2 regions of the Streptomyces sp. TG1A-8 genome follow, and region 2 is predicted to be linked to the other one. Evidence: riboswitches for the same ligand, from Rfam matches in the RefSeq annotation. Region 2 holds a riboswitch; the other holds the start of a gene.
The links. Region 2 has a riboswitch for S-adenosylmethionine ahead of thrC (threonine synthase). Riboswitches for the same ligand answer to the same signal wherever they lie in the genome.
Positions count from the first base shown of each region.

Region 1: another riboswitch for S-adenosylmethionine. It lies ahead of QQY24_RS22630 (aminotransferase class V-fold PLP-dependent enzyme); the one in region 2 lies ahead of thrC (threonine synthase).

Region 1 covers NZ_JASTLB010000001.1:5,156,126-5,160,531, reverse strand. The annotation lists gene QQY24_RS22645 (hypothetical protein) at 1-96, opposite strand, end outside; gene QQY24_RS22640 (rhomboid family intramembrane serine protease) at 250-990, shown strand; gene QQY24_RS22635 (Lrp/AsnC family transcriptional regulator) at 987-1,268, shown strand; gene QQY24_RS22630 (aminotransferase class V-fold PLP-dependent enzyme) at 1,291-2,655, opposite strand; SAM riboswitch class IV at 2,839-2,955, opposite strand; gene trpD (anthranilate phosphoribosyltransferase) at 3,116-4,180, opposite strand; gene QQY24_RS22620 (cytochrome bc complex cytochrome b subunit) at 4,321-4,406, opposite strand, start outside.
Region 2 covers NZ_JASTLB010000001.1:4,028,580-4,032,985, reverse strand. The annotation lists gene QQY24_RS17655 (MoaD/ThiS family protein) at 246-521, opposite strand; gene thrC (threonine synthase) at 518-1,801, opposite strand; SAM riboswitch class I at 1,819-1,962, opposite strand; gene QQY24_RS17645 (glucosyl-3-phosphoglycerate synthase) at 2,129-3,073, shown strand; gene QQY24_RS17640 (trehalose-6-phosphate synthase) at 3,158-4,406, shown strand, end outside.

The DNA.
Region 1 (4,406 bases), 1.1 Mb from region 2:
GACGACCCTCGACGAGCGGGTCACGTCGAAACGGGTGAGGTTGCCGCAGAGGGTGCAGCGCCACCGTGTCGTGGCGGTCGGCAGGGGAACCGTCATCGTGACTGTCCGCTTCCTTCTCGGGTCGGTGCGCGCCGCTCCCCGGCGCGTGTGGCTCGTAACCCTACGGCCTGGGGGGTCCCCGCCGCCCGTCCGTTCACGGCGGCGAGGCGGTCTGTGACGATGCGTCCGGTTACGTCATGCTCTGTAGTCATGACCGGGAACTGGAGCACGTCGGCCGGCCGGACCCCCAGGGCGCTGCGCGGCACCTCGGCACCGATGACCTACCTCCTCATGGGCCTGTGCTGCCTGGTCTTCGCCCTGGGCCCGGCCTCGGGGCTCACCACGGCGTACGGCTCCGGGGACGCGCTGTTCGCCGCCCGGCGCGCGTACTTCCGGCGCTGGGGGGTCGTCCCGGCCGACCTCTTCGCCGTGCCGGCCCAGGAGGCCCTCACCCCGGTCACGGCCCTGTTCGTGCACGGCGGCTGGGTGCACCTGCTCGGCAACATGCTCTTCCTCCTGGTCTTCGGGGCCATGACCGAGGAGCGGATGGGCCGGGCGGAGTTCACCCTGTTCTACGTCGGCTGCGGCTACCTCGCCCTGCTGGGCTACGCGGTCGCCAACGCCGCCTCCGGGCAGTCGCTGGTGGGTGCCTCGGGAGCGGTCTCGGCGGTCCTCGGCGCCTTCCTCTACCTTTTCCCCCGCGCCCGGGTGACCAGTCTCCTGCCCTTCCTGTTCTTCCTGCCGGTGCGGTTCCCCGCGTGGGTGGTGCTGCCCTTCTGGGCGGCCCTGCAGTGGCTGGCGGCGGGCCGGGCCACCGGGGGACCGGGGGTGGCCTACCTCGCCCACCTGGTCGGCTTCGGGCTCGGCTTCGGGTACGCGTGGGTCCGATTCCGTACGACTACAGTGAAAGACGCCCCTGCTCCGGCCCCCGAGGGAGAGACACAGCCGTGATCACCGCGATCGTTCTGATCAAGACCAGCGTGGACCGGATTCCGGAGATCGCCGAGCGGATCGCCTCGCTGGAGTCGGTGAGCGAGGTCTTCTCCGTCACGGGAACCTACGACCTGATCGCGATGGTGCGGGTGCGGCGGCACGAGGACCTGGCCGAGGTCATCCCGGGGCGGATCAGCAAGATCCCCGGGGTGGAGGGCACGGACACGCACGTCGCGTTCCGGACGTACTCCCAGCACGACCTGGAGGCGGCCTTCGCGATCGGGCTGGACTCGTGAGGGCCGCCTGAGCGGGCGCGGGTCAGACCACGGGCACGCAGCGGCCGTCCTCCGTGCGGTACCGCCACTTGGCGCCCCCGGACACCAGTTCCCCGACCGCCGCGAGGAAGCGGGTGACGTGCTCGTCGGGGGTGCCCGCGCCGAAGCTGACGCGGACGGCGTCGAGGGACTCCTCGCCGGGTGCGGCCCCGGAGGCGCCGCACTCGCCCCGCGTCCCGGGGGCGCCGCCCAGCAGGACGCGCACGAGCGGGTGGGCGCAGAAGAGGCCGTCGCGCACCCCGATGCCGTACTCGGCGGACAGGGCGGCGGCGAAGTGGGAGCTGTTCCAGCCCTCGACCACGAAGGAGAGCACGCCGACGCGCGGGGCGTCGTCGCCGAAGAGGGACAGCACCCGCACCCCGGGCACCTCGGCGAGGCCCGCGCGGACCGTGCGGAGGAGGTGCTGTTCGCGGGCCACGAGCGCGTCGAAGCCGGCCTCGGTGAGGGCCTTGCAGGCCGAGGCGATGGAGTGGGCGCCGATCACGTTCGGGGAGCCGGCCTCATGACGGGCGGCGCCGTCGTGCCACTCCACGTCCACCCCCCCGTCCGCGCGCCGGGTGACCCTGCGGCTGGCGCCGCCGCCGGCCAGGTACGGCCCGGCCGCGCGCAGCCAGTCGGCGCGGCCGGCCAGCACGCCGGAGCCGAAGGGGGCGTACAGCTTGTGACCGGAGAAGGCGACCCAGTCGACGTCCAGCTCGCGGACGCCGACCGGGTGGTGCGGGGCCAGCTGGGCGGCGTCGAGGACGATGCGGGCGCCGTGGGCGTGCGCGGCGGCGGCCAGCTCGCGGACCGGCCACAGTTCGCCGGTGACGTTGGAGGCGCCGGTGACGCAGACCAGGGCCGGGCCGTGGGCGTCGCGGCCGGCCAGCGCCCGCTCCAGGGTCCGCACGGCCTGCCCGGGGCTGCGCGGGGCGTCGAGGCAGGTCACCTTCGCGTCCCGCCAGGGCAGCAGGGCGGCGTGGTGCTCGGTCTCGAAGACGAAGACCTCGCAGCCGGCCGGCAGGGCGTGGGCCAGCAGGTTCAGGGAGTCCGTGGTGGACCGGGTGAAGACCACCTGGTCGTCCTCCCGGCAGTCGAGGAACGCGGCGACCGTGCGGCGGGCGTCCTCGAACAGCTCGGTGGACAGCTGGGAGAGGTGACCGGCGCCGCGGTGCACGCTGCCGTAGTAGGGGGCGTAGGCGGCCACGTCGTCCCAGACGCGCTGGAGGGCGGGGGCGCTGGCGGCGTAGTCGAGCGCGGCGTAGGTGACCTCGCCGCCGGTGACGAGCGGGACGGTGACGTCCCGGCCCAGGACGGGCAGCGGGGCGCGGAGGGACTGGCCGGCGGCGGTGGCGGTGGCGACAGGCATGGGTGGACTCCCGTGAGGCTGGGTGCGTCGCCGCGCGGGCGGACGGGGCTCCGGCGCGGGACGGAAGAGGGAAAGGCGTACGCGGAGGCGGGGCTCTGCGGCCCTAGCGCATTCGCTTGCTCACGGAAGGCTCCCTCGAACGACCAGGACCCCTGGCCCCACGCCCGTGCACCGCGTGTGAGGGGTCCGCGCTTGTCACGGACGGTGTTGTCCGCGACCTGGTCTTCACCCGGGGCACCCCGCCACGGACGGAGGGTTGCCGGACAGTCGGCCGGGGCCGCATGACTGTCACTCATGACCTGATCGAAAAGCTAACCGGGACGGTCCACGGGGTGCAACTCCTGTCCGGATACCGGGACACGCGCAGGGGCACGCGGGGCACGCGGGGTCCGGCACCGCCGGGCGGGCGGCGTCCGGCGGCGGGCCCGGCGGTGCCGGACCGCGCCGTCGCCCGCGCCGGTCAGCGGTTGCTGGCCACCACCCAGCGCTCCAGCGTCCGCTTCGCCGCGCCCGAGTCGATCGACTCCGCCGCCTTCGCCATGCCCGCCCGGATCTGCTCGGCCAGCGGGGCGTCCGTGGGCCGCAGCGCCACGAGCGCGGCGGCCGAGTTCAACAGCACGGCGTCGCGCACCGGGCCCTCCTCGCCGTCCAGCAGGCGCCGCGCCACCTCGGCGTTGTAGGCGGCGTCGGCGCCCCGCAGGGCCTCCACCGGGACCAGGTCCAGGCCGACGTCGCGCGGGTCGAAGCCCTCCTCGGTGACCCTGCCGTCCCGCACCACCCACACCCGGGAGGTGGCGGTGGTGGTCAGCTCGTCCAGGCCGTCGTCGCCCCGGAAGACCAGGGAGGAGTGGCCGCGCTCGGCGAAGACGCCCGCCACGATCGGCGCCTCGTGCGCGACGGCGACCCCGACCGCCTGCGCCTTCACCCTGGCCGGATTGGTCAGCGGGCCGAGCAGGTTGAACACCGTCCGGATGCCCAGCTGGCCGCGGGCGGCGCCCACGTGGCGCAGCGCGGGGTGGAACCTCACGGCGAAGCAGAAGGTGATGCCGGCCTCCTCGGCGACCCGCACCACCTGCTGCGGGGTCAGGTCGAGGTTGACGCCCAGCCTGCTCAGCACGTCGGACGCGCCGGAGGCGGAGGAGGCGGCCCGGTTGCCGTGCTTGACGACCTTCGCGCCCGTGCCGGCGACGACGATCGACGACATGGTGGAGATGTTGACCGTCCTCGCGCCGTCGCCGCCCGTGCCGACGATGTCGACGGTGGCGCCCGGCACCTCGATCACGTTCGCGTGCTCGTACATCGTGCGCACGAGCCCGTTGATCTCCTCGACGGTGGCGCCCTTGGCCCGCAGCGCCACCGCGAAGGCGGCGATCTGGGCGTCGGTCGCCTCGCCGCCCATGATCCTGTCCATGGCCCACGCCGTGTCGTCGGCGGTGAGGTCGTCGCCGGCCAGCAGGCCGTTCAGCAGGGCGGGCCAGGAACGGCCCGCCGCGGTGTCGCCTCCAGCGGGGGTCACAGCGCTCATCAGCCGCTCCTGGGTCGGTGTCCCGCAGTGCGGGACGTGCGTCTCGAACAGATCCACCCTATCCAGCCCGGGACGCGGCGAAAGGCCCCCGTCCGTACCCCGGACGGGGGCCCTTCGGCCGTGGCGTGGCGACGCGCGGATCAGTGGTGGCCGTGGCCGCTCGTGATCTCCTTGTACTCCTCGACGGTCGGCTTCTGGATCTGGCTCTCCTCGCCGTAGTACGCGT
Region 2 (4,406 bases):
GGGCAAGTCGGGCTACAGAAAAGCCACAAAGGCCGCGTAAAACCCACACATATTGACCACTCCCCATCGGGGCGCGCGGCATGTTTCCGAGGCTCCCGGCAGACGGTCCGAGACCGCGTTCCCCGATTCTACCGTCTTCAATCCCATAAAATTGCCCCCTCCGTTTCTCTCCCGGAGGGGGCGGTCGGCAGAACGGCCGGTAATCGGAGTTACCGAAGGTAATGATCGGTCATTCGGTCAGCCGGTCAGCCGCCGGCGACGGCCGGAATGATGGAGACGCCGGCGCCGTCGGGGGTGGCGGTCCGCAGGCCCTGCTCGAAGCGCACGTCGTCGTCGTTGACGTAGACGTTGACGAAACGGCGCAGCTTGCCCTGGTCGTCCAGCACCCGGGCGGCGATGCCGGTGTGGTTCTTCTCCAGGTCCTCGATGACCTCCGCCAGGGTCGCGCCGTCGGCGGTGACCTCGGCCCGGCCACCGGTGTAGGTGCGCAGGATGGTGGGGATGCGAACGGTCACGCTCATGCGAGGCCAGCCTCTCGGAAGGAGTCCAGGTTCGGGCGGATGGTGGCGGTGAGGCCGGTGCCGGCCACCGCGTCGAGGGTCTTGAGGCCGTCACCGGTGTTGAGGACGACCGTGGTGAGCGACGGGTCCAGCACGCCGTCCTCGATCAGCTTGCGGGTCACGCCCACGGTCACGCCGCCGGCCGTCTCGGCGAAGATGCCCTCGGTGCGGGCGAGCAGCTTGATCGCGTCGACGATCTGCCCGTCCGTCACGTCCTCCACCGCGCCGCCCGTGCGGCGCGCGATGTCCAGCACGTACGGCCCGTCGGCCGGGTTGCCGATGGCGAGGGACTTGGCGATGGTGTCCGGCTTCTGCGGGCGGACCACGTCGTGCCCGGCCTTGAAGGCCGCCGACACCGGCGAGCAGCCCTCGGCCTGCGCCCCGAAGATCCTGTACGGCCGGTCCTCGACCAGTCCCAGCCCGACCAGCTCCCGCAGACCCTTGTCGATCTTCGTGAGCTGGGAGCCGGAGGCGATCGGGACGACGATCTGGTCCGGCAGCCGCCAGCCGAGCTGCTCGCAGATCTCGTACGCCAGGGTCTTGGACCCCTCCGCGTAGTACGGCCGCAGGTTGACGTTGACGAAGCCCCAGCCCTCGCCGGCCGGGTCGCCGATCAGCTCGGAGCAGAAGCGGTTCACGTCGTCGTAGTTGCCCTCGATGCCGACCAGCTCGCCGCCGTAGACGGCGGCCATGACGACCTTGCCCTGCTCCAGGTCGTGCGGGATGAACACGCAGGAACGCAGGCCGGCCCGGGCGGCGGCGGCACCGACCGCGCCGGCCAGGTTGCCGGTCGAGGAGCAGGACAGGGTGGTGAAGCCGAAGGCGCGCGCGGCCTCCAGGGCCTGGGCGACGACCCGGTCCTTGAAGGAGTGCGTCGGGTTGCCGGAGTCGTCCTTCACGTACAGCCCGCCGGTCACGCCCAGCTCGCGGGCGAGGTTGTCGGCCTTGACGAGCTTGGTCCAGCCGGGGTTGATGTTCGGCCTGTCGGCCACGTCGGCCGGGACCGGCAGCAGCGGCGCGTACCGCCAGATGTTCGCGGGGCCCGCCTCGATGCGCGCGCGCAGCCCTTCGGCGTCGTAGGCGGAGAAGTCGTAGGCGATCTCCAGCGGGCCGAAACACTCCTCGCAGGCGAACACCGGGCCGAGCGGCACCCGGTGGCCGCACTCGCGGCAGCTCAGGGCGGCGGCGGGGCCGAGGTCGACGGTGGTGGTGCTGGTGCTTGCAACGGTCTGCACAGCCATGGAGGCGAGGCCCTTTCTCCTCATCTTCCTCGCGACGCACCTCGCCGCGAGACGGAATTGGCACCTTCCCGAGCCGGGAGCCTCGCTTCAGAAGACGAGTACCGACCGGAGGGTTGCCGGGGCTTCACCGGGCCGTGTCCCTCTGCCCCTCTGGATGAGCTGTATGTGGTTGTGAACGCCCGTGCCCCCCGACATGCGATGGTCACCGGCGTTGTCCAAGACTGTAACCGAAGGCCAGGAGAGTTGAGATAGTCGTCCGAACCGCGAGATGGATCACACGGCCCCCGCGGGGGGCCACGTGATCATGACAGTGAGGAGCCGCAGACCGTGCTGCAAGAAGTCGAGCGCTGGCTGGCCACCCGCTCCTGGTCCGTGGCCGACCGCCCGCTGCACCGGATCCTGGCCGCCAAGCAGCGCACCGGGCAGTCCGTCTCCGTCGTCCTGCCCGCGCTCAACGAGGAGGGGACGGTCGGCGACATCGTCGCCGTCATCCGCCACGACCTCATGCGGCAGGTCCCGCTGGTCGACGAGCTCGTCGTCGTCGACTCCGGGTCCACCGACCGCACCTTCGAGGTCGCCGCCGCCGCCGGGGCGCGGGTCGTCCACCGCGACGCCGTCCTGCCCCGCATACCCGCCCTCCCCGGCAAGGGCGAGGTGCTCTGGCGCTCGCTGCTGGTCACCGGCGGGGACATCGTCTGCTTCATCGACGCCGACCTGAAGGAGTTCTCCTCCGACTTCGTCTCCGGGATCGTCGGCCCGCTGCTCACCGACCCGGACGTGGACCTGGTCAAGGGCATGTACGACCGCCCGCTCGGCGGCGCGGCCGGCCAGGGCGGCCGGGTCACCGAACTGATGGCCCGCCCGCTGCTGAACATGCACTGGCCGCAACTGGCCGGCTTCGTGCAGCCGCTGGGCGGCGAGTACGCGGCCCGCCGCTCCCTGCTGGAGCGGCTGCCGTTCCCGGTGGGCTACGGCGTGGAGCTGGGCATGCTGGTGGACGCGCTGCACCTGGTGGGGCTCGACGCGCTGGCCCAGGTGGACGTGGGGGTGCGCAAGCACCGGCACCAGGACGGGCAGGCGCTCGGCCGGATGGCGGCGGCCATCTACCGCACCGCCCAGCTGCGGCTGGCCCGCGGGCACCTCATCCGCCCGGCCCTGACCCAGTTCGAGCGGGGCGAGGACGGTTTCGAACCGCGCACCCACTCCGTGGACACCGAGGAGCGGCCGCCGATGGCGGAGATCGCGGAGTACGCGGCGCGCCGGGTGGCGTGAGGCGGACGGAAACGGCGGCGTACGGCACCCTTCCGGAGCGGACCGTACGTTTGAGTGTTTCCGGGCCGGGCTAGGTTGAGGTCTATGGCTTCCACGCACGCTGCTGAGGTGCTGGTCGCGTCCAACCGCGGCCCGGTTTCGTACGAGCTCCAGGAGGACGGCTCGCTGCACGCCAAACGCGGCGGCGGCGGACTGGTCTCCGGGCTGTCGGCCATCGGGCCGGACACGGACGCGGTCTGGGTGTGCGCCGCGCTCGGCGACGGCGACCGCGCGGCCGTCCGGCGCGCCGGGGGCGGCCTGCTGCCGGCCGAGGAGACCGGCGGGCAGCGGGTGCGGATGCTCGACGTCGACGCGGCCGTGCACGCCGACGCCTACAACGGCATCGCCAACTCGGTGCTCTGGTTCGTCCACCACCTGCTGTACCAGACCCCGCTGGAGCCGGTCTTCGACGCGGAGTTCCGCCGCCAGTGGGCGTCGTACCGGGCCTACAACCAGGCGTTCGCCGAGGCGCTGGCCGAGGAGGCCGCCGAGGGGGCGGCGGTGCTCATCCAGGACTACCACCTGGCCCTCGCCCCCCGGATGCTCCGCCGGCTCCGCCCCGACCTGCGCATCGGCCACTTCTCGCACACCCCGTGGGCCCCGCCGGACTACTTCCGGCTGCTGCCCGACGACATCGCGGCCGAGCTGCTGACCGGTGTCCTGGGCGCGGACCGGGCGGCGTTCCTGACCCGCCGGTGGGCGGACGCCTTCACGGCGTGCTGCCACGCGGTGCTCGGCCCGGGCACCCCCTCGGGCACCCGGATCGGGGTGCACGGGCTGGGTGCGGACGCGGACTTCCTGCGGGAGCGGGCGCACCGGCCGGACGTGGACGAGCGGATGGCCGCGCTCCGGGAGGAGATCGGCGAGGGCCGCCGCACGATCGTCCGGGTGGACCGCACCGAACTGTCCAAGAACATCGTGCGGGGGCTGCTGGCCTACCGGGAGCTGCTGGACACCCGCCCCGAGTGGCGCGAACGGGTGGTGCACGTGGCGTTCGCCTACCCCTCCCGGCAGGACCTCGCGGTGTACCGCGACTACACGGCCGAGGTGCAGCGGGTGGCGCAGGAGATCAACTCCGCGTACGGCACGCCCGGCTGGACGCCGGTGGTGCTGCACGTCAAGGACGACTTCGCGCGCTCCCTGGCCGCCTACCGGCTCGCGGACGTGGCTCTGGTCAACCCGATCCGGGACGGCATGAACCTGGTCGCCAAGGAGGTGCCGGTCCTCTCCGACGGGAGCTGCGTCCTGGTGCTGTCGCGGGAGGCGGGGGCGTACGAGGAGCTGGGCGAGGACG